Regions from separate parts of the Aliihoeflea sp. genome, predicted to be linked through region 2. Evidence: predicted binding sites of a transcription regulator. Region 2 holds the regulator's gene; each other region holds the start of a gene.
What was found. The regulator HrcA, encoded in region 2, represses chaperone genes, less so after heat shock. The targets are predictions, from matches to a motif close to GTTAGCACTCNCNNNNNGNGAGTGCTAAC.
Positions count from the first base shown of each region.

Region 1: a site for HrcA is predicted at 1,857-1,885, ahead of ACT6QU_RS18250 (co-chaperone GroES). Genes of this name have one in related genera too.
Region 3: a site for HrcA is predicted at 8,860-8,888, ahead of groES (co-chaperone GroES). Genes of this name have one in related genera too.

Region 1 covers NZ_JBQVMV010000025.1:9,315-19,540, forward strand. The annotation lists gene groL (chaperonin GroEL) at 1-1,438, opposite strand, end outside; gene ACT6QU_RS18250 (co-chaperone GroES) at 1,486-1,803, opposite strand; gene ACT6QU_RS18255 (DUF1488 domain-containing protein) at 2,073-2,336, shown strand; gene ACT6QU_RS18260 (monovalent cation:proton antiporter-2 (CPA2) family protein) at 3,040-4,824, opposite strand; gene ACT6QU_RS18265 (DUF2188 domain-containing protein) at 5,214-5,453, opposite strand; gene ACT6QU_RS18270 (DUF5996 family protein) at 5,543-6,790, opposite strand; gene ACT6QU_RS18275 (pirin family protein) at 6,815-7,750, opposite strand; gene ACT6QU_RS18280 (LysR family transcriptional regulator) at 7,877-8,770, opposite strand; gene ACT6QU_RS18285 (LLM class flavin-dependent oxidoreductase) at 9,126-10,184, shown strand.
Region 2 covers NZ_JBQVMV010000005.1:21,687-31,912, reverse strand. The annotation lists gene ACT6QU_RS08415 (hypothetical protein) at 1-95, opposite strand, end outside; gene hrcA (heat-inducible transcriptional repressor HrcA) at 313-1,380, opposite strand; gene rph (ribonuclease PH) at 1,538-2,254, shown strand; gene ACT6QU_RS08400 (VOC family protein) at 2,436-2,867, shown strand; gene rdgB (RdgB/HAM1 family non-canonical purine NTP pyrophosphatase) at 2,868-3,515, shown strand; gene hemW (radical SAM family heme chaperone HemW) at 3,732-4,883, shown strand; gene rsmI (16S rRNA (cytidine(1402)-2'-O)-methyltransferase) at 5,048-5,944, shown strand; gene ACT6QU_RS08380 (YraN family protein) at 5,937-6,296, shown strand; gene ACT6QU_RS08375 (cytochrome P450) at 6,351-7,718, opposite strand; gene ACT6QU_RS08370 (response regulator) at 7,985-8,428, shown strand; gene ACT6QU_RS08365 (sensor histidine kinase) at 8,481-10,226, opposite strand, start outside.
Region 3 covers NZ_JBQVMV010000012.1:19,238-29,463, forward strand. The annotation lists gene ACT6QU_RS13600 (ATP-binding protein) at 1-64, shown strand, start outside; gene hisG (ATP phosphoribosyltransferase) at 59-754, opposite strand; gene ACT6QU_RS13610 (ATP phosphoribosyltransferase regulatory subunit) at 751-1,872, opposite strand; gene hisS (histidine--tRNA ligase) at 2,048-3,628, opposite strand; gene ACT6QU_RS13620 (DoxX family protein) at 3,953-4,333, opposite strand; gene fumC (class II fumarate hydratase) at 4,484-5,875, opposite strand; gene ACT6QU_RS13630 (YqaA family protein) at 5,923-6,360, opposite strand; gene ACT6QU_RS13635 (CsbD family protein) at 6,474-6,644, opposite strand; gene groL (chaperonin GroEL) at 6,789-8,438, opposite strand; gene groES (co-chaperone GroES) at 8,501-8,797, opposite strand; gene ACT6QU_RS13650 (hypothetical protein) at 8,969-9,328, shown strand; gene ACT6QU_RS13655 (TIGR01459 family HAD-type hydrolase) at 9,398-10,226, shown strand, end outside.

The DNA of each region.
Region 1 (10,226 bases), on a different contig from region 2:
CGAAGCCCTGATTGCGGTCCTTGCTGTCCGTAAGCTTACCCACGACGACCGAACCCTCGACCCCAGCATTCTCGGCGATCTGCCTGACTGGCGCTTCGAGCGCCCTTAGCACGATGGAGATGCCTGCATCCACATCGGCATTGCCGCCCGCCAAGGCTGCAAGTGCGGACCTGGCGCGCAGCAGTGCCACGCCACCGCCTGGCACGATGCCCTCCTCGACCGCCGCGCGAGTTGCATTGAGTGCGTCGTCGATGCGGTCCTTCTTCTCTTTGACCTCGGTCTCGGTCGCGCCGCCCACACGGATCACCGCGACGCCGCCGGCGAGCTTCGCCAGGCGCTCCTGGAGCTTCTCCTTGTCGTAGTCCGAGGTTGTCTCCTCGATCTGCGCCTTGATCTGGCGCACGCGCGAGGCGATGGTGGCCTTATCGCCGCCGCCGTCGATGATCGTGGTTGTATCCTTCTCGATCACAACGCGCTTGGCGCGGCCGAGCATGGTGACGGCGACACTCTCCAGCTTGATACCTAGATCCTCGGAGATCATCTGGCCGGCGGTGAGCACGGCGATGTCTTCCAGCATAGCCTTGCGGCGGTCGCCAAAGCCGGGTGCCTTGACGGCCGCGACCTTCAGGCCGCCGCGCAACTTGTTGACGACGAGCGTGGCCAGCGACTCGCCTTCGACGTCCTCGGAGATAATGAGCAGCGGCTTGCCGCTCTGCACCACCGCTTCGAGGATCGGCAGGATCGCCTGAAGGTTGTCGAGTTTCTTCTCGTGGATGAGAATGTAGGGATCATCCAATTCCACGCGCATCTTCTCGGCATTGGTGATGAAATAGGGCGAGAGATAGCCGCGGTCGAACTGCATGCCCTCGACGACCTCGAGTTCGGTTTCGGCGGTCTTGGCTTCCTCGACGGTGACGACGCCTTCGTTCCCGACCTTCTTCATCGCCCTGGCGATCATCTCGCCGACCGCGACGTCGCCGTTTGCCGCGATAGTGCCGACCTGAGCGATCTCTTCCGAGGACTTGACCTTCTTGGCGCGCGCCTGGATTTCCTTGACGACGGCCACTACGCCGAGGTCGATGCCGCGCTTCAGATCCATCGGGTTCATGCCGGCAGCGACCAGCTTAGCGCCCTCGCGCAGGATCGACGCGGCGAGAACTGTCGCAGTCGTGGTGCCGTCGCCGGCAATGTCGTTAGTCTTGGAGGCGACTTCGCGAACCATCTGCGCGCCCATGTTTTCGAACTTGTCGGAAAGTTCGATCTCCTTGGCGACGGTGACACCGTCCTTAGTGATGCGCGGCGCGCCGTAGGCCTTGTCGATGAGGACGTTGCGCCCCTTCGGCCCGAGCGTGACTTTGACGGCGTTGTTGAGCAGTTCGACGCCGCGCAGCATGCGGTCGCGCGCATCGGTGGCGAATTTAATTTCCTTGGCGGGCATGGTGTTCGTCCAGTTGGGTCTTGCGGGTGGAGGCTCGGAGAGTCCGTTCAGGCGGCCATCTTGCCGGCCGCCTCGGTCTCCTCGATGATGCCCATGATGTCGCTCTCCTTCATGATCAGGAGATCCTCGCGGTCGATCTTCACCTCGGTTCCGGACCATTTACCGAACAGGATGAGGTCGCCGGCCCTGACCTCTAGTGAGACCAACTTGCCGCTCTCGTCCCGGCTCCCGGGACCGACGGCGATCACTTCGCCCTCTTGCGGCTTTTCCTTCGCAGTGTCGGGAATGATGATGCCGCCCCTGGATTTGAGTTCGCTATCCGCGCGTCGAATGACGACGCGGTCGTGGAGTGGGCGGAATTTCATTGGGTTCTTTCCGCGGCCGGCTCATAGGGCGACCACTGCGTCTATGTAGCGCTCTTGGCACTCGAAAGATAGGAGTGCCAAAAATATTTCCGTCCATTTCCAAAATATCGGATCGAGAAAATTGGTCGGTCTCATTGTTGAAAACACAGGATTTCTGAAGTTGCTTTAAGAGTTTCATCGGACGTATAAGTTAAATTCGGTTTTTCCTTGCTTCGCGATAGGTTCATTCATATCTGCAAGGGGCATTGATGTGGACGAGGAGCGCCGCAGTGACCCTAGAATTTCCTAACTGCAGCCGCAGCTTCGACGACACGCGCAACGCGGTTCGCTTCATCGGTCATGACGGCATGTTCGAAGTGCCGTTCTTCGTCGAGGCCGGCGCGCTGGCGAGGCCGGGCAGGGCGGCCCCGTCGGAAGCAGATTGCCTGACGGCGTTCGATGCCGCGCGCAAGTCGATTCACGGCGTGGCGCGCGAGGCCTATTCGCATGGTCGCCGAAGTTCCTATGTGCTGACAGCCACGGATTTCCTGTAGACATTTGATCGGCCGTCTGTCCCCTTGGTTACGGCGACTCACCGCGCGAATTCCTGCGCCTCAGTGCCTAAACCCAACCGCCGACTGTCCGGTGAAACGGGGTCCACTCCAGCAGCCTCGTGGTCAAAACTCCCCGCGGAAGCTTGTGACCGGAATTCCGTGAGCAGCGTATCGGCGAGCTGACCGTCTTGTGATGAAAAGATGCGTGGAAGACATGCTGTCCTCCTTTGGTTGGGGCTAGGGTATGATCTGTGCCCTCAATCGGCAGAGCCCTGGAGTGCCTGCCGACGAAATGCCATAACACCAATCGATCGCTCCTGCCTAACGATCTGCCGGCTTGTTTGTCTCCGCTAGGCGCGGGCCTAACACAGAGTCTCACTCGTCAAGAAGAGGGCGCACTGTACCGTCGATGTGTGTGTGCCCCCTGAATGACAGCTTTCCCAGGTCCACTGCTCAGAAGCGGTCGGGCAGGAATCCACCCCATTGCCGAAGTTCGAAACCAGCGGCGTTACCGACCGATCGGAAATCGATTTCCGTCGCAACGGGGGCCGACTGCTGACGGTCCGGTTTCGGCGGAGAAACTCAAAGAGCCGATGTTCGCCCAACCACCCGATCCCGGTTGCAGAGTTCATGAGGGCTTGTCGAGGCGGGGGTATGTCTTCCAACCCGCCAGGCGCGGATCTGCAAACAAAGATCGCTTCGTCTAGAACGCATCTCCTTTTCTTTGCACTGGTTGTGCGGGGGTCAAAGGCTCGGGCACTGGCGTGGTGAGCATCTTGTCCCGCCCAGACATGATATCGCCCTGCACCTGTTCGGCCAGGCGTTGCATATCGCGACCGCGGACATCTTCCAGTGCCTCGGTTACTGTGACCTCATCCCAGCCAAGGCGGCGTAACCCCTCGGCCCCCATCAGCAGCGCCGATTCCACTGTCTCACGAACTTCAAAGTCCACTCCCGCGCGGATCAGTTCCATCGAATGGCCCCGATCGTAGCTGCGTGCCAGCACTGCCGCACTCGGAAATTCGTGCTGTACCTGATCGACAATGCTACTGACGGCGCGGCGATCATCGACACAGATCAGGACCACCTGCGCCTGCGCAGCACCCGAGTTGCGCAGAATGTCCAATCGCGTGCCATCGCCGTAAAAGACCTTGAAGCCAAAGCGCGCAGCCTCTCGGATACGGTCGGGGTTGTTGTCGATCACCGACACCTGCGCTCCCCGCGCCAGCAGCATCTGCAGGGCGATCTGACCAAACCGCCCGAAGCCGATCACCAGAACCTGCCCACGCAGCCCGCTTGCCGGATCCACGCCATCCAGCGCGGAACCGGGGTCGCGCAACAGCCTGTCGGCGGCGATTATGATCAGCGGCGTGATCGCCATGGACAGGATCACGACTGTCGAGAAGATTGCATTTTCCCGCGCATCGATGACCCCGCCTGCAACTGCGGCCGTATAGAGGACGAAGGCAAACTCGCCCCCTTGCGCAAACATGACGGTGCGGCGCAACGCCACCAGGTTGGCCCCGCCAAAGGCCCGCGCCGTGGCATAGATGGCAACTGCCTTGACCAGCACATAAGCCACCAAAATGGCGAGCAGGAACGGCCATTCCGCAGCGATGACGCCGAGGTCCAACGACATGCCGACGGCCAGAAAGAACAGCCCCATCAAAAGGCCTTTGAACGGCTCGATATCGCTTTCGATCTGGTGGCGATAGCTGGAGCTGGAGAGCAGTACGCCGGCCAGAAAGGCCCCCATAGCCATCGACAAACCCACCGTCTCCATCAACAGTGCGGCACCCAGCACCACAAGCAGCGCCCCGGCGCTCAGCACCTCGCGTGCACGCGCACGCGCCAGAAGTGAAAAGAGTGGACCGAGCAGCCAACGCCCAGCCACAAGCAGCGCCAACAGCCCGGCCAAGGCCAGTGCTGCCGCGCCGAGCCCATTCTCGCCTTGTCCGACAGGCGACAGGAAGGCCACGACCGCCAGCAAGGGTACGATCAGCAGATCCTCGAACAGCAGGATCGAGACGGATTTCTGTCCCTCCAGGCTGCCGATCTCCCCGCGTTCCTGCAAGGTGGACATTATGACGGCGGTCGAGGATAGGACGAACCCGGCACCTGCGATGAACGCTGTTACTGAGGGAAGCGCGAACACCACCATGCCCGCGAGCCACAGTAAGGCAATCGCAAGGCTCACTTGCGCCAGACCCAGCCCGAAGATCTGCCCCCGCAGGCCCCAGAGCTTCTGCGAGCGCAGTTCCAGCCCGATGATGAAGAGGAACATCACCACGCCCAGTTCCGCGAAATGCAGGATCGTGTCGGGGTCGGTGAACAACCCCAGCACCGACGGCCCCACCAGCGCACCGGCGGCGAAATACCCCAGCACTGACCCCAGCCCCAGACGCCGGAACAGCGGCACGGCAATCACTGCCGCTCCCATCAGCACCACCACCGGACCAATAGTCGGCCCCAATCCCTCTGCAGCCATCGGCTCGCTCCTCAAGACTTACAAAGCTGGCGCTGCAGCGCCAGGTGTCGTTCCCACTGTGGTGTCAGCCGCCGGATCACTTTCGGCGGCGAACGATGGTCCTCCGGTCTGGCCGATTCTCGCCGATCGCGGGGCCATGCGGCTCAAGGACCCGCAACATCGCCGGCGCACCTGGTTGAGACACAGATTGATCGCACCCAATGATCAGGGTCCGTGGGCTCGTCACGGGCTCGGCGTGCCGGTTCGCGAAATGGTCGCAGTAGCCGAGATGGTTGCATCTGAGGCACAAACGCAGTTGAGCCCGCCAACTGCTGACCTCAGGCAGTCCTTGCAGTCCAGCGCAGTGGGCCTGACGATCCGGCTGGTATGGGCAAAACTGCAGAATTGTCTCAGCCGATGGCCTGCGATTGGGGCCTATCACCGGCGCGCGAGAGTTCAGCGTGCCAGTGCCCGGTCGCGTCTTCCCAGATGATGCCGGTGGTCTCGCCAGGCCGCAGTTGCCTGCAGGCCGCCCGCCGGGCTGCGCCAAAGGCCGCGTCGTAGCTGGAGAAGGTTTCCGAATAGGTCTCGCCTGCTCGATAGGCCCAGCCACCGTCATGTTCGACGATCCGATAGGTCAAGTCGCTCATCTGCATCGCTCCTGCCGTTGGAGTGCTTCTGCCTGGTTCTCGCAGCGGAGACCGCTGGAATGAAGGCGAGCATCGCCGCCTTGCTTCCATCACCGGCGCAGCACGTCGTGCCATTCGGGATGGCGATCAATCTGCGCCTTCGCGAATGGGCAGAGCGGCATGATCTCGACGTGATCGCGCCGAGCATCCTCGATCGCCTGACGCACCAGTCGCTCGCCGACTTTGCGGCCGCGCAATGCCGCTGGCACCTCCGTGTGGTCGATAATCAGCAGGTTCCCGCCGGCGCGGCTGTAGCTCATTTCGGCCTCGACGCCATTCACGACCAGACGGTAGCGCCCTTTCGACGGGCCATCCTCTCGCTCCACGGGCTCGTCGCCTACCGATGGCGCAAGCGCCACGAGCGCCGCATCGGGCCTTCGCACCTCTCGGGGCTGTCCGTTTGCGCATTCGAGAAGTCCCCGGTCCCAGCCGCCCAGATCGGCTGCCGCCTCGTAGGTCGAAGTGAGGAAAGCCATCAGCACCGCATCGGGATCCGCAGACGCCTGCACGGCCTCATAAGGCAGAACGAACTCCGAAAGGCCGTCATGCCAGAAGGCTGCGTCGGGCTGAACTGACGCGGCGCGGTAGCCACCGGGCGCAGGATAGGCGTAGGCGTAAAAGGCTGGATAGTCGATGCCGTTGCCGCCGGGCCAAAAGCCCGCCGAAGACACCTCGCGGTCATAGGCTTCCTGTGCGACGTCGTTTGGCAGGGACGGGATGCCACCCGGGTGGAGCGGCGCGCGGCGGCCCGAAAAGCGCGTGAGAGCCAGGTCGAAGCTGCCCCAGAACAGGTGCACGGGGCTGGACTTGCCGAGGAAGGAGGTGCGGAAGCGATTGAACACCTTGTCGACCGCCATCAGGGACTGATGAAATCGCTCGACGGCTTCTCCGTCATAGGGCCGGTCACGGTCATCTTCGGCGAAGGGAACCGGAAATGGCACCTCGTTGGGGCTGCCGTTGAAGGTCGGTGTGCCGCCGAGGTCCGTAATCAGTTGCACGAAGCTCGTGTGGAAGGCTGCGACCGTCATTGGCCCCAGATCGAACGACGCCTTGCGGCCATTGCCGCAGGTGCCCACCACCTTGTGCTCACGCAGGTCGAACAGGATCTCAATGCCCGGGCCGTCCGGGATTGGCGAAGAGGCCAGTCCAATCGGCGTGACGTAGAAAGTCGCGTTCCACGAATGGTTGAGCCACGGCGTGTGCGCCAGCCGGTACTTGCCCGCAATCTGCAGATAGAGATGCAGCGCCGAGCACGTGTCGCGCCAGCCGAGATAGTCGAGCTTAGGCCAGTTGGTCATTATTATGTCTCCAGGCTGGATCGGTCATTCGGGAAGGGGAATATGTTCGTTGCGGTCGTCGGCAGGCAGATCGAAGCGGCCATTGCCCCAATTCGCGGAGCGCCATTCCTCTTTGGCGAGTTCGATGCGCTCCCTGGATGAGGCGACAAAGTTCCACCAGATGTAACGTGGGCCGTTGAAGGTCGCACCGCCGAGGATCATCAGCCGCGCGCCCCTTTCGCCAGCGGCCACCGTGATGCGGTCGCCTGGTCGGAAAACCATCATTTGCCCCGCCTCGAATTCCTGTCCGGCGACCGAGATCGAGCCTTCAACGATGTAGATGCCGCGGTCTTCGTGCTCGTCCGGCATTGGCAGCCGGCTGCGCGGATCCAGCCGCACATCCGCGTAGAAAGTCTCGGAAAGCATCGTCGCGGGTGCGACCTTGCCATAGGCGTTGCCGAGGATCAGCCGGACTGAAACGCCCTGGTCTTCGATGACAGGCAGTGTGTCTTTACCGTGATGCTCGAAGCTGGCGTCCACGTCCTCGTGGCTGTCCGGCAGGGCCAGCCAGGTCTGGATGCCGAACAGGCTGTTCGGGCCGCTTCGCGCCGTCGCGGAGGTGCGCTCCGAATGGGTGACACCGCGTCCTGCGACCATCCAGTTCAATGCGCCGGGCCTGATGATCTGGTCGGCGCCAGTGCTGTCGCGATGGTGGAAATCACCCCGGAACAGATAGGTCACCGTTCCAAGCCCAATATGCGGGTGCGGCCGCACATCGACACCCTGACCGGTCAGGAACTCCGCCGGCCCGGCCTGGTCGAAAAAGATGAACGGCCCGACCATCTGCCGCTTTGGTGCCGGCAGAGCCCGCCGGACCTCGAAATCGCCAAGGTCTCTCGACCGCGGGACGATCAGGGTCTCGATTGCATCGATCCCGACGTCATCGGGGCAGCCCGGTTCAAGTGATGGGTTCCAGCTCATGCTTTGTCCTTTCGCGATCTCGTCAGGGTCGAACTAAGCGTTGGCCGCAACTACCGCTAGACCCGTGATCCGCCGAGCTGTGTCGCGAAAAATGGAACACCGACGCAGACCCGCAAAAATTCCGCACTAGCGCCAGATGGCCGCAAGACCCGGGTCATTCTGAAGGCACTCGATCATCAGTTCGGTCAGGACCCGCACCTTTCGCGAGGGATGCGGCCCCGGCGGCCGGATGACATAGACCCCCGCCGATGGCAGCGGATAGCGTGTCATGATCGGCACGAGCGCGCCCGAAGCGATATAGGTGTCGGTCACGCAATCGGGCAGCCATGCGACGCCCAGCCCTGCGGCCGCCGCGGCAGCGAGGGCGATGCCGTTATCTGCCTTGTAGCGCCCTTGCGGGTTGATCGTGACGACCTTGTCGCCATCCATGAACTGCCAAGCCTCGGTGCCCTGCATGAGGGCCTGGTGAAGGGCGATCTCCTCCGGCGCCTCCGGCGCGCCATGCGCCTTTATGTAGTCGGGGCTGGCGAGAAACTTTCCATGGATATCACCCACGCGCCTTGCAATCAGGTTTGAGTCCTGGAGGTAGCCGACCCGAACCGCACAATCGAAACCCTCGCCGATGAGATCGACGAAACGGTCGCTGTAGGACGAGTGGATATGCAGTCTCGGGTGGCGACGCGCCAGTTGCGCCAGCACGGGCGCCAGATGCGTCGGACCGAAGGTCAGCGGCATCGCGACGCGCAGGCGGCCGGTCAGGTCGCCGGACGGCTGAATGGTCTCCCGCGCCGCATCGATCTCCGCGCCTACTCTTGCCGCATGGTCGCGGAACGAAGCGCCGGCTTCCGTCAGGGCCGCGCCGCGGGTGGTGCGTGCGAGAAGCTGAACGCCAAGCTCTGCTTCAAGCTTGAGCAGTCGCCGACTGACGATCGATTTCGAAACGCCCAGCCGACGTGCCGCAGCCGATACGCCCCCCGCATCGGCAACTTCCACAAACGTCCGCAGGTCGTCGATATCCATCCGGTGTTCCCAGTTTTGCGACACAGCGTGGCAGGAGCGAGCCCTACCGTTTGACCGAAAGAGATGTCACTGACTGATCGTCTGCAGTTTGCCCTTACACATACCTGTTGGCCGGCCATCGCTTCAGTCACACCGTCTCCAAGAACCCGAACGAACTCAAGTCTCGGTGTCGCAGTGCAATCGAAAGCAAGCAAGAACGGCACCGGCGGGGCACATACTGCACCGCATCGCCGTCGCGCGTAGATTACCTCTTGGTCGCCAGGTGGGTGCGGGTTCGCCCTTCACCAGAGCTGGAACTGCCGCGCGCAAATCCAATGCGATCATCATGATCGGCAATGACTTGTGAGAACACATCATGGAAATTGGCATCGATAGTTTTGCGGCCATTCTCCCCGACCCGGCGACCGGACGGCTTCCTTCGGCGACGGATCGCATGGCCGACCTTCTTGAGGAGGTCGAAACCGCTGACCGTGTCGGGCTCGATGTCTTCGGCATAGGCGAGCACCATCGCGCCGAATTTCTCGACTCCGCGCCCGCGATCATTCTCGCTGCCGCCGCGGCCCGCACCAGCAGGATACGCCTGACGAGCGCGGTGACGGTGCTGAGCGCGGCCGATCCCGTACGGGTGTTCCAGGAATTCGCGACGCTGGACCTGATCTCCAAAGGGCGCGCCGAGATTGTCGTCGGGCGAGGCTCGTTCGGTGAGGCGTTTCCGCTGTTCGGCCTCGATACCCGCGCCTATGACGACCTTTTCGCCGAAAAGCTCGACCTGTTCCTGAAACTCAGCGAGGAGACCAACATCTCCTGGTATGGGCGCTATCGCTCGGCACTTCACGGAGAGGGCGTCTTCCCGCGCCCGCACCAGCAGCGGCTGCCTCTGTGGGTGGGCGTCGGCGGCACGCCGTCATCCTTCGAGCGCGCTGGAGAGCTTGGCCTTCCGCTGATGGTTGCCATCATCGGCGGCACGTTCGAGCGGTTCCGCCCGCTCGTCGATCTGTATCGGGAGTCCGGCGCGCGAGCCGGCCACAGCCCGGAGAAACTGACCGTGGGCGTGCACGCCATGGCTTTCGTCGGCGAGACCGACGCCGAAGCCAGGGATGCGTTCTTTCCCGGCTGGGTGCATCTCACCGGAAAGATCGGACGCGAGCGAGGATGGCCGCCGCCAACTCGCCAGCAGTTCGAAGCAATGGCCAGTCCCGAAGGAGCATTCCTGATCGGTGACCCCAGGACGGTTGCCGCCAAGATGCTAAGGGCCAGCGAGGCGCTCGGTGGCGTCTCACGCATCACCTTCCAGATGAGCACCGCCTCGCTCGAAACCGCCGCGATGAAGCGCTCGATCGAGCTTCTTGGCACGGAAGTGGCGCCGATTGTCCGGGCTCACCAGATGCCGAGCGCGCATGTTCCGACATCGTGATTGGCTGGAAAGGTCGATCGCCGCGTTCGTGAAGCGAGGCGA
Region 2 (10,226 bases):
TCGGCGCGCAGGCCGGGCATGCGATTGAGAAACCTGCGGTTCGTTTCCGAGCCCAGTTCCTTGACGATCACGGTGGAAAGTTCTGCCTCTCTCATCTCAATTCGCTTCCTTGCAGACATGACTCACAACCTCGTTTGCAGGAGAAGAACCGCCTTCGGGGCGGGTTGGTTCCGGAACACAGCGTTCCCGGCCACGAAACGATCAATTGTAGTAAAATTTGACTTAACCCTTTCTGAATCGCCCTTCGCCAACGGGTCGCGCGAAAGAATATTCCGCTGCGTCATGCCGTGATGGAAGCGTGTCGGCGAGATTTCAGCCGAGCATGCGGGTGATGATCTGGGCGGTGTAGTCGACCATCGGAACGATGCGGGCATAGTTCAGCCGGGTCGGGCCGATGACGCCGAGCGCGCCGATGACGCGGGCGTCCTTGTCGCGATAGGGCGCGACGACGAGCGAGGAACCGGAGAGCGAAAAGAGCTTGTTTTCCGAGCCGATGAAGATGCGAACGCCCGGTCCTTCCTCGGCCAGGTCGAGAAGCTGCAGCATCCCGTCCTTGGTTTCGAGGTCCTCGAAGAGATGGCGCAGGAGTTCGAGATCGGCCTGGGCGGTAACGTTCTCCAGGAGGTTGGCATGGCCGCGCACGATGAGCCGGGCCTGAAGCCCCGAGCCCTCGCCTGCCCAGACCGCCAGCCCGCGTTCCACGAGGTCCTGCGACAGCGTGTCGAGGGCGGTGCGCGTCTCTTCCTTCAGCCGTCCGATCTCCGCCTTCGCCTCGGCCAGGGTCCGGCCGCGAATGTGGGCGTTGAGGAAGTTCGACGCCTCGACGAGCTGCGAGGAGGTGACGCCGGCCGGGAGATCGACGACGCGATTTTCCACGTCGCCGTTCTGGCTGACCATGACGGCGAGCGCCCTGGTCGGTTCGAGCCGGATGAACTCGATATGCTTCAGCGGCACCTCGCTCTTTGCGGTCATGACGAGGCCGGCGCCACGCGACAGGCCGGAGAGCATCTGGCTGGCGTCGGTGAGGATGTGCTCCAGCGTCTGGCCGGAGCCCGACGCGCGCACCTGCGCCTCGATCTGGCGGCGCTCTTCGGTGGTCAGGTCGCCCAGTTCCATGAAAGCGTCGACGAAGAAGCGCAGGCCGGCCTGCGTCGGTAGACGTCCCGCCGAGACGTGCGGCGCGTAGATGAGACCCAGATGCTCGAGATCGGACATGACGTTGCGCACGGTCGCCGGCGACAGCGAGCTTGGCAGCAGGCGCGACAGGTTGCGCGAGCCGAGCGGTTCGCCCTCGCGCAGGTAGTTGTCGACGATCAGCCGGAAGATTTCGCGCGAGCGCGCGTCCAGATTGGTCAGCGTCAGGTCGGTCAAAGGGTTCATTCAATCGCGATCTTCAAGCATTCTACCTCTGAATATAGGCATTTGCGCCCGGTGCGGAACTGGTGATCCATCGCGGCGGCCGGTTTTCCTTTGCCTCGTCATCCCGGTGGCGCTAGACGGGGGACGAACCTCAACCGAACGAAAAGAGCCCCGACCCATGCGGCCATCCAAGCGCCAGCCCGACGAAATGCGGGCGATCTCCTTCGAATGCGGCGTCTCCAAACATGCCGAGGGCTCGTGTCTCGTGAAGTTCGGCGATACGCACGTGCTGTGCACAGCGAGCCTCGAAGAGCGCGTGCCGGGATGGCTGCGCAATTCCGGCAAGGGCTGGGTAACGGCCGAATACGGCATGCTGCCGCGCGCGACGGGCGACCGGATGCGCCGCGAGGCCTCGGCCGGCAAGCAGGGTGGCCGCACGCTGGAAATCCAGCGCCTGATCGGGCGAAGCCTGAGAGCCGTCGTCGACCTGCAGGCGCTGGGCGAGGTGCAGATCACGGTCGATTGCGACGTCATCCAGGCCGATGGCGGCACCCGCACCGCGGGCATCACCGGCGGCTTCGTCGCGCTGCACGAATGCCTGCGCTGGATGGAAGCGCGCCAGATGGTGCAGGTTTCCAAGGTGCTGAAGGACCATGTCGCGGCGATCTCGTGCGGCATCTACAATGGCGTGCCGGTGATCGACCTCGACTATCCGGAGGATTCGGCGGCCGACACGGACGCGAATTTCGTCATGACCGGGCGCGGCGGGATCGTCGAAATCCAGGGAACGGCGGAAAGCGAGCCGTTTTCGGAGGCGGAGTTCGCGCAGTTGATGGGGCTGGCGAAGAAGGGCATCGCAAGGCTGGTGGATTTGCAGAAGATGGCGATGGGGTAGGTTTGTCGATGGTTGCGCCCTACGTTGCCCCCCTCTGTCCTGCCGGACATCTCCCCCGCATGGGGGGAGATCACGCGCGACCAGGTGTGCGATTGGCTGATCTCCCCCCTCGCGGGGGAGATGTCCGGCAGGACAGAGGGGGGCAACGTAGGGCGCAGCCTTTGATGCGGGGTGTCTCGCGATGACGCCGACATCGATCCTCGAATCCGCGCTGTATGTCGACGACCTCGACGCGGCCGAAGCCTTCTACCGCAACGTGATGGGCCTGCAACGCATCGCCAAGGTCGACGGGCGGCACGTGTTCTTCAAGTGCGGCACCGGCGTGCTTTTGCTGTTCGATCCCGCGCAGACGGTGAAGCCGCCGGCACCTGATGCCAGGCTTCCCGTTCCGCCGCATGGCGCGAGCGGTGCGGGACATCTGTGTTTTGCCGGCACCGAGGACGAGATCGAGCGCTGGAAGGGGCATCTGGAAACGCACGGCGTTGCCATCGAGGCCGATTTCCGGTGGCCGTCGTCGAAGCCGGACGAACCATCGGGCGGACGCTCCATCTATTTTCGCGATCCGGCGGGCAATTCGCTGGAAATCGCCAATCCGAAGATCTGGGGACTTTGAATGCGCACTCTGGACGACCGCAAGATCGTGGTGGCGAGCCACAACAAGGGCAAGCTGGCGGAGATCGCCGACCTGATCGCGCCGTTCGGCTTCGAGGCGAAGTCGGCGGCCGAATATGGCCTGCCCGAGCCTGACGAGACCGGGACGACGTTCGAGGAGAACGCCTACATCAAGGCGCATGCGGCGGCGAGCGCGACCGGGCTGCCGGCGCTGTCGGACGATTCGGGCCTGATGGTCGATGCGCTGGGCGGCGATCCGGGCGTCTATACGGCGAATTGGGCCGAGCTTGCCGACGGCACGCGCGACTTTCAGGTGGCGATGGAGCGCACGCAGAAGCTGCTCGACCAGAAAAACGCGCATATGCCGCAGGACCGGCAGGGCAAGTTCGTCTCGGTGATCTGCGTTGCCTGGCCGGACGGGCATGCCGAGTATTTTCGCGGCGAGGCGCAGGGAACGCTGGTCTGGCCACCGCGCGGGACGAGTGGTTTCGGCTATGATCCGATGTTCCAGCCGTCCGGTCACGAGCGGACGTTCGGCGAGATGAGCGCCGAGGAGAAGCATGGCTGGAAGCCAGGGCAGGACGAGGCGCTTTCGCACCGGGCAAGGGCGTTTCAGGCGTTTGCGCGCGAGATGCTGGGGGCGGGGTGAGTTGGACGGAGTGGTTGTTTTGACGAAGGGGACCCCCACCCTTTTCAGTGCGAGCCGCGGGTCTCGCCCGTCCTTCGGACCCCCACAAGGGGGAGGGAAGGCGTCTGCGTTGCGCGATCTCTTGTGGGGTGAGCCAAATTTAGGCGGGGCGTGGATGCCCCCTCCCCCTTGTGAAGAGGGCAAGGGTGGGGGTGTGCGCCCTGTCAGGACTGGCCGATGACCGACGATCCGGGTTTCGCCGTCTATATCCACTGGCCGTTCTGCGCGGCCAAGTGTCCCTATTGCGACTTCAATTCCCATGTCCGCCATCAGCCGGTCGATCAGGCGCGGTTTGCCGCGGCGTTCGATCGCGAGATGGCGACGATGCGGGCGCGGACGGGCGGTCGAAAAGTCGATTCGATCTTTCTGGGCGGCGGCACGCCGTCGCTGATGGAGCCGGAGACGGTGGGGGCGGTGCTGGAGAGCGTCGCGCGCTACTGGACCGTGCCGGACGGGATTGAGATTACGCTGGAGGCGAATCCGTCATCCGTCGAGGCGGCGCGATTCCGCGGTTATCGGGCGGCGGGGGTCAATCGGGTTTCGCTCGGCGTCCAGGCGCTGAACGACGCCGATCTGCGGTTCCTCGGACGGCTTCACGATGTCGAGGGGGCGCTGCATGCGATCGGGCTGGCGCGCGAGATTTTCCCGCGGCTTTCCTTCGACCTGATCTATGCGCGGCCGCACCAGGGCCTCGACCAGTGGGCGGCGGAGCTTGACCGGGCGATCGGCTATGCCGCCGATCATCTGTCGCTCTACCAGCTCACCATCGAGGACGGGACGCGGTTCCAGCTTCTGCATGAGGCGGGAAAATTCGTGATGCCGGAGCCGGACCACGCGGCGGACCTCTACAAGCTGACGCAGGAGGTGACCGCGGCGCGCGGGCTGCCGGCCTACGAGATTTCCAACCATGCGCGGCCGGGCGCGGAGAGCCGGCACAATCTGATCTACTGGCGCTATGGCGAATATGTCGGCATCGGGCCGGGGGCGCATGGCCGGTTCGTCGAGAATGGCGAGCGGATCGTGACGTTCACCGAAAAGCTACCCGAGGCGTGGCTGGAGCGCGTCGAGGCGCGCGGGCATGGCATTACCGGCGGCGAGCGGCTGACGCGCGAGGAGGAGGCCGACGAGTTCCTGCTGATGGGGCTGCGGCTGGCCGAGGGGATCGACCTCGTGCGCTACGAATCGTTGTCCGGACGGTCCTTGTCCTCGAAGCGGATCGCGGTGCTCCAGGAGGAGCGTCTCGTCGCACCGGTCGGCAATTCGCGGCTGCGGGCCACAGCGGACGGGATGATCGTGCTCGACGCGGTGGTGGCGGATTTGGCGCGCTGATTGTCGTTTCGCGCGGTCTTGCCGGCGTAATAGGGTTCGAAACTGTCCTGGATGGTCAGGGGCATTGGGGAAACCTCCGCATTCTGCCTTCGAACCGGGCAGATGCCCAAATTGTTCCCACCGATCGCGGCGAATTTTCGGCGTCCGGATAAAGGAAGATGGCGATGGCGGAGGGCGAGCGAATCTACATGATCGGACAGGCGCAGATGCGTGCGCCGGTGCCCGAGCCTGCGCTCTATCTGGTCGCGACGCCGATCGGAAACCTCTCCGACATCACGCTGCGGGCGCTGGAGACGCTGGCGGGCGCGGATGTGCTTGCCTGCGAGGACACGCGGGTGACGCGCATCCTGCTGGAGCGCTATGGCATCAGGCGCAGGCTGGTCGCCTATCACGAGCACAATGCGGCCGAGGCCGGGCCGAAGCTGATCGCGGCGCTCGGTGAGGGAAAGTCGGTCGCGCTGTGCTCGGATGCGGGGACGCCGCTCGTCTCGGACCCCGGTTTCCGGCTGGTCGGCGAGGCGGTGGAGGCCGGGCATCGCGTGGTGCCGATCCCCGGCGCGTCGTCGACGCTCGCCGCGCTCTCGATCGCCGGGCTGCCGTCGGACGCGTTCTTCTTTGCGGGATTTCTGCCGGTCAAGGACGGGCAGCGGCGCACGCGGTTCGACGAGGTCGCGCGCATTCCCGGCACGCTGATCTTCTTCGAAAGCCCGCGCCGGCTGGCGACGAGCCTGAAGGCCATGCTGGACGTGCTGGGCGACCGGCCGGCGGCGGTGGCGCGGGAGCTGACCAAGACATTCGAGGAGGCGCGGCGCGGGACGCTGGCTGAACTCGCGGCGCATTATGCGGAAGCCGATACGCCGAAGGGCGAGGTCGTCGTCTGTGTCGGGCCGCCGCTGGAACAAGCTGCGGCGGAGGGGGTGGACGTCGACCGGCTGCTGCTCGACCTGGCGCGCGACATGCCGGCGTCGAAGGCGGCCGGCGAGGCGGCGAAGATGACGGGGCAGGCCAAGCAGGATCTGTTCCGCCGGCTGGTGGAATTGCGGGACGCGCAGGATGGATAGGCTCGGCGCCTATCGGCACGGCAACCGGTCGGAATGGCTGGCGGCGATGGCGCTGCGGCTGAAGGGTTATCGGATCGTGGCGCGGAACTTTCGCACCAAGGCGGGCGAGATCGACATCGTGGCGCGGCGCGGCGATCTGGTCGCGATCGTCGAGGTCAAAGCGCGCCGCGATCTCGTTGCCGCGATGGATGCGGTGGGCGTCGCGGCGCAGCGGCGGATCGAGGCGGCGGCGGACCACTGGCTCTCGCGCCAGCCGGATTATGGGCGGCTGTCGGTGCGGTTCGACCTCGTTGCCGTCTTGCCGCGGCGGTGGCCGGTGCATGTGGAGAATTTGTTTCAGGGACGAAATTGAGCCATAGCGCCCCCTCCGTCGCTTCGCGCCACCTCCCCCTTGAACGGGGGAGGATCAGCGCCGGCTCACCTTCATCGGCAAGCCGCCTTGCGGCTGGGTCGTGAGTTTCTGGACCGGCCAGGGTTTCGTTTCGGGCAGCGTGTCGAAGCGGTAGCGCGACATCAGGACGGCGAGGGCGATGACGGCTTCCTGCATGGCGAAGGCGGCGCCGATGCAGATGCGAGGGCCGGCGCCGAAGGGGAGGTACTGGTAGCGGTCGAGCGAGTCACGGTTTTCCGGGTGGAAGCGGGCGGGGATGAAGGCTTCCGGGTCGTCCCAGATCTTGCGGTGGCGGTGGACCGTCCACGGCATGACGAGCACCTGCGCGCCCTTGACGATCTCGAGATCCTCGTAGCGGTCGGCGGCGATGGCCTCGCGGTTGATCGAGGGGGCCGGGGGGTAGAGCCGCATCGCCTCCTCGAAGGCGGCGCGGGTGAGCGGCATGGCGTCGATCCAGTCCTGCGGGGGCAGGTCTTTGGCGAGCGCCGCGTCGATCTCGGCCTCGATCCTGTCGCGCTCCCATGGGGATTCGGCGAGGCAATAGAGCGTCCAGCCGAGGGCGCGGGCGGTGGTCTCGTGGCCGGCGCCGATGAAGGTGATGATGTTGTCCTCGATCTCGGCGCGCGTGAGGCCGTCCGGGCCTTCGGCTTTCAGCAGCAGCGTCAGGAAATCGGCCGGAACGTCCTCGCCGCGATCCATGCGGGCCTTTCGCAAGGCGATCGTGTCGGCGACGATCTTGCGGAAGAAGGCGAGGGATTTCTTGCCGCGGATGCGGGTGAAGCGGGGCAGCCAGTCGGGGGCGCCGAGAAGGTCCATCGGGTCGACGCGGCCCATAGTCTCGAACAGGCGGTCGACCTGATGGGCGAAGGAGCCGGGCTCGCCCGCGATCTCGCCGGAAAAGAGCGTTTCGGCGAGGATGTCGTAGGTCAACATGGTCATGTCGCGCGATACGTCGGCGCGGTGGGTGTCGCGGTAGCGCTCGGCGAAGGCGAGCGATGTCGACAGCATGGCGGGCGCGAAGCCGTCGATGTTCTTCGGCGTGAAGACCGGCGCCATCGCCTTGCGCGAGCGCTTCCAGACGTCGCCCTCGGCGGTGAGCAGTCCGTCGCGCAGGATGGGGCGGAGGATCTTCTGGCGCACGCGCGCCATCTTGTAGTTCTTCGCGTTCTCGACGAGGACGTAGCGGATGAGGCCCGGATCGTTGGCGATGACGAGCGGGCCGCCGATGCCGGTCGAGATCGAGATCCATTTCTCGTTGTAGGAAGGCTCGCCCCACAGTTCGAGCGGGTTGTTGTAGACGATCCGCATCATCTGCAACGTCGAGGGCGGCGACTGGCGCGGCCGGGGCGCCGGCGGCACGAAATGGGCGGGCTTGGTGTCCATGGCGGCGCTCCTCGGTTCCGATCAATCTAGGGAGCGCCGGGCGGCCTCGCCAGCATCGCGCCTCGGCCCTGCGACAATTTTGCCCGTGCCGGAGGCTGGAACCTTGCGGCGGGATCGGCATTTTGCGGGCGGAACGGCACGAAGGCCGGTCGCGTGGCGCAATCGCCACGCAAAGTCGAAAAAAATAAAGACTTTTCCTTTAGTCGTGCAACCATCGGCCTCGACATGAGTTGGGCCGAGCTGCCGTGGACTTGGGTAGACGTAAGTTGGACAACGCTTGCAAGATACTGGTGGTCGAAGACGAGATATTCGTCGCGATCGAAATCGAATACGCCATCGGCGAACTCGGCCATGAACCGGTCGGAATTGCGGCGGATCGTTCGTCTGCGCTCGAGATGGGAAAGCGCGCCGAAGTGGCGCTCGTCGACCTCAATTTGCGCGACGGCGCGACCGGCATCGAGATCGGCCGGGAACTCGCCAGCCGCCACGACGTGACCGTCGTCTTCATGACCGCGAACCCGACGCAGCTCGGCGACGGTGTCCCCGGCACACTCGGCGTGATCGCCAAACCTGTCGCTGACAGCGAGTTGCGCGACGCGATCCGTTATGCGGTCGCCTGCCACAACGAGCACATGGACGCCCAGCCCCCCGCCCGCCTGCAGCTTTTCATGACGCCGGGCGGCCAACCTGGGCGCGGGGCGCACGGCTGACGCCAGCCCCCTGCCCGTGACAATCACTGCCCTCGAAGCTGCCTGAAGCGCCCTACACGCCGCGTCGCAACCTTGCCGCACGCGACAGGGCCCAGACGGGCACCGTGATCTCGACCCGCAATCCATCCGGCTCGAAGATGCGCTCGATCGTCCCGCCCATCTGCCCCCGAATGCTCAACTCGATCAGTCGCGAGCCGAAACCGCTGTCCGATGCCGCTTCGGCGGACGGCGAGGCGCCTGCGACGTGCTCCTTCCACGTGACGTGGTAGTCGGCGTCATCGGCAAAAGTGGTGATTTCGATGCGGCTGTCCGCCCCCGAGAACCCGCCATATTTGGCGGCATTGGTTCCCAGTTCGTGGAAGACCAAGGCGAGCGGCGTCGCCGCCCCCTCGGCAATCGGCAGGTCCGGGCCGCTGATCGACACATGGGTGCCGTCGCCGTCATAGGCGGCCAGCAGAGCGCGCAGCAGACCGTGAAGCGAGGCATGCCCGTCGACCGATGATTCCAGGGCACGCGGACGGACGAATTCGTGCGCGGTGCCGAGCGCCAGGATGCGGGCGCGCAGCTCGGCGGCGAATTCCTGCGCCTCGGGCCGGGTGCGCGCGGTCAAGCCCACGATGGAACCGAGGACGGAGAAGATGTTCTTGATCCGGTGCGACAGCTCCTGCGCGACGACCTCGCGTTCCTCGGCCGCGATCTTGGTTTCGTGAACGTCGGTGCAGGTTCCGAACCAGCGGATGATGCGTCCCTTGTCGTCGCGGATCGGCAGGGCGCGGCCGAGGGTCCAGCGATATTCGCCCGAATGGTGACGAAGGCGGTATTCGATGTCGTAGGGCTCGCCGGTGCGCAGCGAATGGGACCATTGCTCCCAGGCGCGCGGCTGGTCGTCGGGATGGAACATGCCGTTCCAGCCCTCGCCGTCGGTCGATCCGACCGGAACGCCGGTGAACTCGTACCAGCGGGCATTGTAGTAGTCGTGCAGGCCATCCGGCGTGGTCGACCAGACCATTTGCGGCATGGTGTCGGCGATGGCGCGGAACTTCGCCTCGCTTTCCTTCAGGTCCGCTTCACGGCCGCGCAGGCGCTCGGACGCCGCGACGAGGATCGCGCCGATTTCCGAGAATTCGCGCACGCGCGACGGACGTGGTGTGACCGGCTCGCCATCGGCCAGTTGATGCGCCTGGGCGGCCAGGCCCGTCGCCGACTGGGCCAGACGGCGCGCAAACAGCGAGGCAAGCAGGGCCGAAAGACCAAGTGCAAGCAGACCGAGCAGGACGAAGAACTGCACGAATCGCACCGCGGGCGCGTTGAGTTCGCGCTGCATGACGCCGATGGCGATGCGCCAGTCCGAAACCAGCGACCGCGAATAGGTGCCGAAAACCGCCTCGCCTTCGACTGTCGTCGCGTTCCAGCTTCCGAAATAGCCGGCCGTATTGGCGCGCAGATCGTCCGTGGCGATCTCGCCGACGAATTCCTCGTGCCGCCTGCTGCGGGCGACGATGCGGTCGTTGTTGTCGATCGCCGCGACGGTCCAGCTTTCGGGCAATTGCTGTGCGAGGAGCAGTTCGCGGATTCGGGTTGCGGGAACGGCCAGGCTGAGGATGTAGCGCGGCTCGCCATCGACGACGATCGGCATCGTCACCGCGAAAAGCGGTTCGCCAGCGACCGGGCCGTCGAAAAGATCGAGGATTAACGGTTCGTCCGAAGCCAGAACGTCGGCGTCCGTCGGCTGAGGCGTACGCGGCAATTCCGAGCCGAACGGGCGGCGCAGATTGACGAGCTGCTGGCCGTCGGGCGT
Region 3 (10,226 bases), on a different contig from region 2:
GCTGGAACTGGCCGCTGCCCCCTCGGGAGGCCTGCGCGCCTGCCTCGTCCTGCCGTCGCTATAGGGCGGCGACGGCCGCCACGATCTCGTCGACGACGGCCTGATCCGCGGCGGGCCGCTCCTTGATCGAAGAGAACAGGCACGCTTCCGATTTCAGGATCACGCCGTCGGCCAACACCTTGAGATGATTGGCCTTCAGCGTCGATCCGGTGGTCGTGATATCGACGATGATATCCGCCGAGCCCGCCGCCGGCGCGCCTTCCGTGGCGCCCAGGCTCTCGACGATCCGGTAGACCTGGATGCCGTGCGTGCGCGAAAAGAACTGCTGCGTCAGCCGCCAGTATTTGGTGGCGATCCGCAGCCGCCGTCCGTGCCGCTGGCGAAACTCGGCTGCGACGTCTTCGAGGTCCGCCATCGTCTCGACGTCGAGCCAGGCATCCGGCACAGCAACCACAACGTCGGCCCGCCCGAAGCCCAGGCGGGCACCGATGGCGGCGCGCTTTTGCCAGTCGGAAATCCCTTCGCAAACAAGGTCTTCGCCGGTGACGCCAAGGTCGATGGACCCCTGCGCGAGTTCGCGCGAAATCTCGGACGCGGAGAGAAACGCGACCTCGATGTCGTCGCGCCCTTCGATCCGCGCGCGGTAGCGCCGGTCGTCGTCGGGTGTCGCGACGGCGAAGCCCGCAGCGCCCAGTTTCTCGATGGCCGCATCCTTCAATCGGCCCTTGGAGGGGAGCACGAGCGTGATGGTCATGCGGCCTCTCCCTTCAAGGCTTCGATCCGATCGAGCCAGACGGAGAACCCCACCCCCGGAATCGGCGACTTCGCGCCGAGCAGGGTGAGCAGCCGGTCATAGCGGCCACCGCCGACGAGGGGCCGGTCGCGGCTGCCGGCTGAAATCTCGTAGACCAGCCCGGTGTAGTAATCGAGCGGGCGGCCGAAGCCGGCGTCGTAGTGGATCGCGGCTTCCGGCAGGCCGAGTTCGGAAATCGAGCGCGAGCGGGCGGAGAAGATGTCGAGCGCGGCGCCGAGCGAAATGCCGGCATCGCCGGCGAAATCGCGCAGCGCATTGCCGGCCTGGCGCAGCGGCGCATGGATGGCGAGGAAGGTCTTGAGCGCGCCGAGCGCCTCATCGGACAGCCGCACCGAGCGCAGTTCCGCCTTTTCGATCAGCCGGTTGGCGATCTCGGCGGAGGTTCGGCCGGCGCTCTCGGCAAGGCCCGTGTCGGTCATCAGGCCGGCGACGTGGGCGGCGAGCGCGTCGCGGTCGCCCTCGGCGATGAGCGAGGCGACGGGCTCGTCGAGCGTCAGCTTGCGCGACGGGTTGGCGAGGTCGTCGAGCGCGGCGTCCAGCATCTCCTTGGAGCCGAAGGCGCGGGCGAGGCGCTTTTGCCAGCCGCGCGGCAGGCCGAGCGCGGCCAGCACCGCCTCGAAGACGCGCTGGTCGCCGATGGTGATCGTGAGGTCGTGGTCTGGGAGCACGCCGGCCAGAAGCGCATGGGCGTCGGCGATGGAGCGCGCATCGGCGCGGGCGATGTCGGTCTCGCCGAGATCCTCGATGCCGGCCTGGAAGAACTCGTTGCCGCCCTCGCGCCGCTGGCGGAACACCTCGCCGAGATAGGCGTAGCGGCGCGGCGTCCCGGCCTTCGACGCGATGTGGTCGATGCAGACGGGGATGGTGAATTCGGGCCGCAGGCAGAGCGCCGCACCGGTCTCGTTTTCGGTGAGGAAGATGCGCCGGCGAAGGTCCTCGCCGGCCATGTCGAGGAAGGGGTCGGCCGGTTGGAGAATGGCGACGTCGACCATGCCGGCGCCGCGCGCGTCGAAGATGGCGCGGATGTCGTCGGCGATCTGGGGAATGCGGGAGGTCATTGGATTGCCGCTGCGTTTGGCGAGGTCGGCGCTCTACGGCGCCCCCCTCTGTCCTGCCGGACATCTCCCCCGCATGGGGGGAGATCACGCGGTGTCGATGACGAGCCTAATCTCCCCACCCGCGAGGGAGATGCCCGGCAGGGCAGAGGGGGGCGCGACGAAACGAAAACCCTCGTCATTCCGCGCCGTCCCGATCCGCCTTCTGCGCCTCGAGCACCCGACGCACGGCCTCGATCAGCCCGCTCTCCGGCACGGAAAACTGCGCCGGGCGACTTTCGCGCCATTCGGTGTTGTCGGTGATGCCTTCGGCGGCCTTGGCGCCGGCGATCAGATCCTTGATCTGGACTTCGCCCGCCGCGCGCTCGTCGCCGCCCTGGATCACGACGCAGGGTGCGCCGCGCCGGTCGGCGTACTTCATCTGCGCCTTCATGCCCGCGCCGCCGAGATACATTTCGGAGCGGATGCCCGCCGCGCGCAGGTCTGCGACCATCTTCTGGTAGCGGCCGAGGGATTCAGTGTCCTTGTCCATGACGAGGACGACGACCGGCGCGAGAACGTTTGCGGTGTCAAGCTTGCCGAGATTCTTCAGCGCCGTGACAAGTCGCGAGACGCCGATGGAAAAGCCGGTCGCCGGAACCGGTTCGCCGCGAAAGCGCGAGACGAGGCCGTCATAACGTCCGCCGCCGGCGACGGAGCCGAAGCGTACGACCTGGCCGTCTTCGTTGGTGACGTCGAAGGTGAGTTCGGCTTCGTAGACGGGGCCGGTGTAGTATTCGAGGCCGCGGACGACGGAGGGGTCGATCTTGATGCGGTTCGATCCATATCCTGCTGCTTCGCAAAGTTCTGCAATTGTCAGCAGCTCTTGGGCTCCCTGCCGCGTTGTTTCGTTATGTGCAGCGCTCCACGTGATTTTTGCACTCGTAACGTTGTCGTAAAAGAGTGCTCCGTCGTTAGCGAATTCCATGTCGGAGAGATCTCGGTCGCCGGCGCTCTTTATATCGGACAGATCGTAAGCTTCGGCCGTTGCTGTCATGACGATGGATTGCTGCTCGTCAGTCAGCCCTGCGCCCTTCGTAAAATCACCGCTCTCATCCATGCGGCCTTTACCAAGCAGCGCACGAACCCCTTCAGGACCGAACTTGTCCAGCTTATCAATCGCGCGCAGCACGCCGAGCCTGCGTCCGGCATTCTCGTCGCCGCCGAGGCCGATTGCCTCCAGAACTCCGTCCAGCACCTTGCGGTTGTTCACCCGGATCACGTAGTCCCCGCGCTTGATGCCGACGGCTTCGAGCGTATCGGCCATCATCATCGCCATCTCGGCATCCGCCGCGACGCCCGGCGTGCCGACGATATCCGCGTCGAACTGCATGAATTGCCGGAACCGTCCCGGGCCGGGCTTTTCGTTGCGGAAGACCCAGCCGGAGCGGTAGGAGCGATAGGGTTTGGGCAGGCGCTCGAAGTTCTCGGCGACGAAGCGGGCGAGGGGGGCGGTGAGGTCGTAGCGCAGAGACAGCCACTGCTCGTCATCGTCCTGGAACGAGAAGACACCCTCGTTCGGGCGGTCCTGGTCGGGCAGGAATTTGCCGAGCGCGTCGGTATATTCGATCATCGGCTGCTCGACCGGATCGAAGCCGTAGAGCTCGTAGACCTCGCGGATTTTGGCGGTCATGGCGTCGACGGCGCGGATGTCGTCGGCATGGCGGTCGACGAAGCCTCGCGGAAGCCGCGCCTTCATTTTTTCCGCCTTGTCGACCATGTCTGAAATCCGCCTGCGATGATTGGAAAAGCGCCCGGAACGGGCGCGCCGTGTCGTAACCGATAGGAACGAAGGCGGCAAGTGTCGGGGAATGCTGGCCGACGGCAGCGCTCCCCCTCTCCGCCTCGCTGGCGCTCGGCACCTCTCCCCCAGAGGGGGCGAGGAAACGACGGCAGCGATGACGCTTTTTAGCCTGGTTTTCCTCGCCCCCATCGGGGGAGAGGTGGCTCGGGCGAAGCCCGAGACGGAGAGGGGGGCTTGCACCGCAAATGAAAAGGCGGGCCGGAGCCCGCCTTTGGCGACTGGAGATCGCTGTTTGAAAACTTACGCGCGGGCGGCGACGGAGACCGAGCCGGGACCCGAGACCGAGAGGGCGAGGAAGCCGCCGGCCATGGCGAGGTTCTTGAAGAAGTTGTTGAACTGGTTCTGGTCGGCGAAGTCCATGTGGCCGAGAAGGGCGGTGGCGACGCAGAAGAGCGCGAAGGCATAGGCGACATAGCGCGTCTTGAAGCCGACGACGATGGCGATGCCGCCGAGCACCTTGAGCGCGATGATGAGCCAGGTGACGAGCATCGGCGCGGGCAGGCCGAGCGAGCCCATATAGCCGGCAAAGCCGCCCGGCGCGGTGAGCATGCCGAAACCGGAAATGAGGAAGAGCGCAACCAGAAGGATGCGGGCGAAGAGAAGGACGGCGTCGTTGGTCATGGCGGTTTGAAACCCTTGGGAGGAGGAGTAGATGTCCCCTATCTACTTGCGCCCATGCAATTGTGCGAGCCGTCCCGCACGCGACACTACGTTCAGGATTGGTGAACGATGTGGGGGAGGGTGTTCACCGGTCAACAAGGGTTTTCCCGTTCACCCCGGGTGGATCATGTTCTCCGGCCGCACGATGCGGTCATAATCCTCAGCGGTGACATGCCCGCTAGCGATGGCTTCCTCGCGCAACGTCGAGCCGTTCTTGTGCGCGGTCTTGGCGATCTTCGCAGCGGCATCATATCCGATGGTCGGTGCGAGCGCTGTGACCAGCATCAGCGATTTCTGGACGAGCTCCGAGATGCGTTCCTCGTTCGCTTCGATGCCGGCGATGCAGTTGTCGGCGAAGGAGCGCGTGGCGTCGCCGGCAAGGCGGACGGACTGGAGGACGGCATTGGCGATGACGGGTTTGAAGACGTTGAGCTCGAAATGGCCCTGGCTGGCAGCCATGCCGACGATGGTCTGGTTGCCCATGATCTGCGTGGCGACCATGGTCAGCGCCTCGGCCTGGGTCGGGTTGACCTTGCCGGGCATGATCGAGGAGCCGGGCTCGTTTTCGGGCAGGAGGAGCTCGCCGAGACCGGAGCGCGGGCCGGAGCCGAGGAAGCGGATGTCGTTGGCGATCTTGAAGAGATCGGCGGCGAGGGCGGCGAGGCTGCCGTGGAAATGGACGGCCGCGCCGTGGCTCGCCAGCGCCTCGAACTTGTTTTCGGCCGTGCGGAAGGGCAGTCCGGTCAATTCGGCGACGCGGGCGGCAAAGCCCTGGTCGAAGCCGGCGGGCGCGTTGAGGCCGGTGCCGACGGCGGTGCCGCCCTGCGCCAGCGCGTGGACGTCGTGCAGGCTTTCCACGATCCGGCGCCGGCCGGCGACGAGGGCCGCGACATAGCCGGAAAATTCCTGGCCGAGGGTGAGCGGCGTGGCGTCCTGCGTGTGGGTGCGGCCGATCTTGATGATGTCGGCGAAGGCGGCGGCCTTTTCCTGCAGGGCGGAGATCAGGTGGTCGAGGCCGGGCAGGAGCGTCGCATGCGCCTCGCGCACGATCGCGATGTGGATCGCGGTCGGGAAGGTGTCGTTGGACGACTGGCTCATATTGACGTGGTCGTTGGGATGGATCGGCTTTTTCGAGCCCATCTGACCGCCCATCAACTCGATGGCGCGGTTGGCGATCACCTCATTGGCGTTCATGTTGGACTGCGTGCCCGAGCCGGTCTGCCAGACGACGAGCGGGAAATTGTCGTCGAGCCTGCCGTCGACGACCTCCTGCGCGGCCTCGACGATCTTCCCCGCGCGCTCCGCGTCGAGAATGCCGAGCGCGAGGTTCGTCTCGGCGGCAGCGCGCTTGACGAGGCCGAGCGCGTGGACGAGCGGCAGTGGCATCTTCTCGGTGCCGATGCGGAAATTCTCGATGGAGCGCTGCGTCTGCGCGCCCCAATAGCGGTCTGCGGGCACGTCGATTGCGCCAAACGTGTCGGTCTCGGAACGGGTTTCGGTCATTCAATGCTCCCTCGGTTGGTTGGCATATGGGGCATCGCAGGCGGAGTTCAAAGAAGCGAGGCGAGGCCGAGGACGAAGGCGTAGCGTGCGGTCTTGGCGAGGCCGACGATGACGAGGAAGACGAGCAAGGGGACGCGCAATATGCCGGCGACGACGGTCAGCGGATCGCCGATGATCGGGACCCAGGACAGGAACAGCGACCAGAGGCCATAGCGCGCATACCAACCTTCGGCGCGCGCGATCTGGGATGGGGAAGCCGGGAACCAGCGACGGTCGCGGAACCGGGTGACGAGGCGGCCGAGGAGCCAGTTGATGCAGGAGCCGAGCGTGTTGGCGAGGCTGGCGACGGCGAGGAGGGCGAGCGGATCGGCGGCGCGGGCGGCGTGCAGGCCGGCGAGCACGGCCTCCGACGTGCCGGGCAGGAGCGTGGCGGAGGTGAAGGCCGAGACGGCGAGCGCCCAAAGGGCGGCGAGTTCGCCGGTCATGCGGGGAGAAGGGATGCGGTCATGCCGCTTGGTGCCCCGCCGGGGCATGACTGGCAAGAGGGCTCGAAAAAGGGCGCCGCGGGGGCGCCCGTCAATTCGAATGCGGAGGCGTCTTACTTTGCGCGTTCGCGCGCGTTGCCGACTTCCTTCTGGACCTTGCCGGCGGTCTTCTCGGCCTTGCCCTTCATCTCGGTCTTCGTCGAGCCCGTCGCCTTGCCGGCGGCTTCCTTCACGGCGCCCGTGGTCTGCTTGGCGGCGCCCTTGACCTGATCCTTGTTCACCATCGTCATCTCCTTGGAAACACCGACGAATTGTCGGGCGCGAGAGGAACGCCGGTTGTGACCTTTGGTTGCAGGAATGCGCGATCACAAATGCGAAAAGGGCGCCCCGAGGGACGCCCTTTCCAATCAAGTAGGGAGGAGGACCTCCTAGAAGTCCATGCCGCCCATGCCGCCCATGCCACCGGGCATTCCGCCCGGCATGCCGCCGGCCGATTCCTTCTTCGGAGCCTCGGCGATCATCGCCTCGGTGGTCACGAGAAGGCCGGCAACCGAGGCTGCGTCCTGCAGAGCGGTGCGCACGACCTTGACCGGGTCGACGATGCCCATCTGGATCATGTCGCCATATTCGCCGGTCTGGGCGTTGTAGCCGTAGGTCTCCGAACCGTTGTCGAAGATCTTGCCTGCAACGATCGAGGCTTCCGCACCAGCGTTGGTCGCGATCTGGCGGGCCGGAGCCTGCAGTGCGCGGCGCACGATGTTGATGCCGGCTTCCTGATCGGCGTTCTCGCCCTTGGCGGTGATCAGCTTGGAAGCGCGCAGGAGGGCGGTGCCGCCGCCGGGAACGATGCCTTCTTCAACGGCCGCGCGGGTCGCGTTGAGGGCGTCGTCGACGCGGTCCTTCTTCTCCTTGACTTCGACTTCCGTCGAGCCACCGACGCGGATGACGGCGACGCCGCCGGCCAGCTTGGCAAGACGCTCCTGCAGCTTCTCGCGGTCGTAGTCCGAAGAGGTCTCTTCGATCTGCGCCTTGATCTGCGCGACGCGGCCTTCGATTTCCGACTTCTGGCCGGCACCGTCGACGATCGTCGTGTTTTCCTTGGTGATGGACACCTTCTTGGCGCGGCCGAGCATGTCGAGGCCGACATTCTCGAGCTTGATGCCGAGGTCTTCCGAGATCACCTGGCCGCCGGTGAGGACGGCGATGTCCTCGAGCATGGCCTTGCGACGGTCACCGAAGCCGGGAGCCTTGACGGCAGCGATCTTGAGGCCACCGCGCAGCTTGTTGACGACGAGCGTGGCGAGCGCCTCGCCTTCGACGTCTTCCGAGATGATGACGAGGGGCTTGGACGACTGGACGACGGCTTCAAGGACCGGCAGCAGCGCCTGTAGGTTCGACAGCTTCTTCTCGTGCAGGAGGATGTAGGCGTCCTCGAGCTCGGCGACCATCTTTTCCGGGTTGGTCACGAAGTAGGGCGACAGGTAGCCGCGGTCGAACTGCATGCCTTCGACGACTTCGAGTTCGGTCTCGGCGGTCTTGGCTTCCTCGACGGTGATGACGCCTTCGTTGCCGACCTTCTGCATGGCCTCGGCGATCATCTCGCCGATTTCCTTCTCGCCATTGGCGGAGATGGTGCCGACCTGGGCGACTTCAGCCGAGGTGTTGATCTTGGCGGCCGACGAAACGAGGTTCTTGACGACTTCCGAAACGGCCAGATCGATGCCGCGCTTCAGGTCCATCGGGTTCATGCCGGCGGCAACTGCCTTGGCGCCTTCCTGGACGATCGACTGGGCGAGAACGGTCGCGGTCGTGGTGCCGTCGCCGGCGATGTCGTTGGTCTTCGAGGCCACTTCGCGCACCATCTGGGCGCCCATGTTCTCGAACTTGTCCTCGAGCTCGATCTCCTTGGCGACGGTGACGCCGTCCTTGGTGATGCGCGGTGCGCCGAACGACTTGTCGATGACGACGTTGCGGCCCTTGGGGCCGAGCGTGACCTTCACCGCATTGGCGAGAATATCGACGCCGCGCAGCATGCGCTCGCGGGCGTCGCGGCCGAACTTAACTTCTTTTGAAGCCATTTGTCTTTGCTCCCGGGCTCAAGAGCCCTTTGAATGAGTGGATGGTTGGACGGGACCGGCTATCAGCCGATGATGCCCATGATGTCGGCTTCCTTCATGATCAGAAGGTCTTCGCCGTTGAGCTTGACTTCGGTGCCGGACCACTTGCCGAACAGCACGCGGTCGCCATGCTTGACGTCCAGCGGAACGAGTTTGCCGGCTTCGTCACGGGCGCCCGAGCCGACGGCGATGACTTCGCCTTCCTGCGGCTTTTCCTTGGCGGTGTCCGGGATGATGATGCCGCCCTTGGTCTTTTCCTCGGAATCGACCCGGCGGACAACCACGCGGTCGTGGAGCGGGCGGAACGTCGACTGTGTCATGTGACTTTGATCCTCGATACGGATGATGGTAGGGGTTCCCTCCGTCCGGAGAACCGGACTTCGTTAGCACTCCCATCAGGTGAGTGCCAACTGGCCGGTGAGATAGGCCCGCCGCAAACGGGAGTCAAGAAGCTGGCAACGCGAAGACGATCCTCCTTCGGCTTTTTCGGAATGTTCGGCCGCTCGTCCGACCTGCGCCAGCTCGACGCGGCGCTGCGCGGCGTCGACCTGCATCCCGCGCTGGTGCCCGAGGGCGTCAAGATGACCATCGTCAATCTGATGAAGGACCACGGCATCGACGAGATGCCCGAAGCCTATCCGGCCGTCGCGGAAATGTTCGGCTATTCGGTGATGGGCGCCAACGCGTTCGAGGCCGTGCATGGCGGCGAACGGCTGAAGGCGATCGAGGCGCGGGTGGAAAAGGCGCTGGAAGCGGGCGAGGGGATGGACGCGCAGCTTCTGCTGCTCGCGGTCCACGCAAAGCTGATCCAGCCCGAGATCGTGACACGTTACGGCATCGAGGCGACATGAAAGCGGATGACTCGAGGGCGGCGTTCCGCTAGATGCGGGACCATCTCCAATCGCGCTGACGAGCCTGAAATGCCCAATCTGATCGACACGCTGGACGACCTCGCCGACGGCTATTCCGTCATTTTGAGCGATGTCTGGGGCGTGGTCCACAATGGCGTCGACCCCTTTCCGGATGCCTGCGCGGCACTGAAGCGCGCGCGCCAGAAGGGCAAGATCGTCATCCTCATCACCAATTCGCCGCGCGTTCGCGACGACGTGGAAGACCAGCTCGCCGCGATCGGCGTGCCGCGCGACTGCTGGGACTATCTGGTGACCTCCGGCGACGTGACGCGCGATCTGATCGCTGAAGGCCCGCGCCGCATCTTCCATCTCGGCCTCGACCGCGACCTGTCGCTCTATGACGGGCTCGACGTCGAACTGGTCGAGGAGCAGGAGGCTTCCGGCGTCGTGTGCACCGGCATGTTCGACGACGAGAGCGAAACGCCCGAGGATTATGCGGAAATGCTGCGCCGTTTCCGCTCGCGCGACCTGCCTTTCATCTGCGCCAATCCCGACATCGTGGTGGAGCGCGGCGACAAGCTGGTCTGGTGCGCCGGCGCGCTCGCCCGCGACTACGCGCAGCTTGGCGGCCGCTCCTTCGTCGCCGGCAAGCCGCACCAGCCGATCTACGTCGCAGCGCTGATCCTCGCCGCGCAGGCGCTCGGCCGGCAGGTCAAGCCGCGCGACGTGCTGGCGATCGGCGACGGCGTGATGACCGACGTCAAGGGTGCGGTGTCGAACGACATCGACATATTGTTCGTCACCGCCGGCATCCACGCCCGCGAATACGATGCCGATGGCGCCCCGGATGTGGCGCGCCTCGCGACCTTCCTCGACAGCCACGGCTATGCGCCGGTGG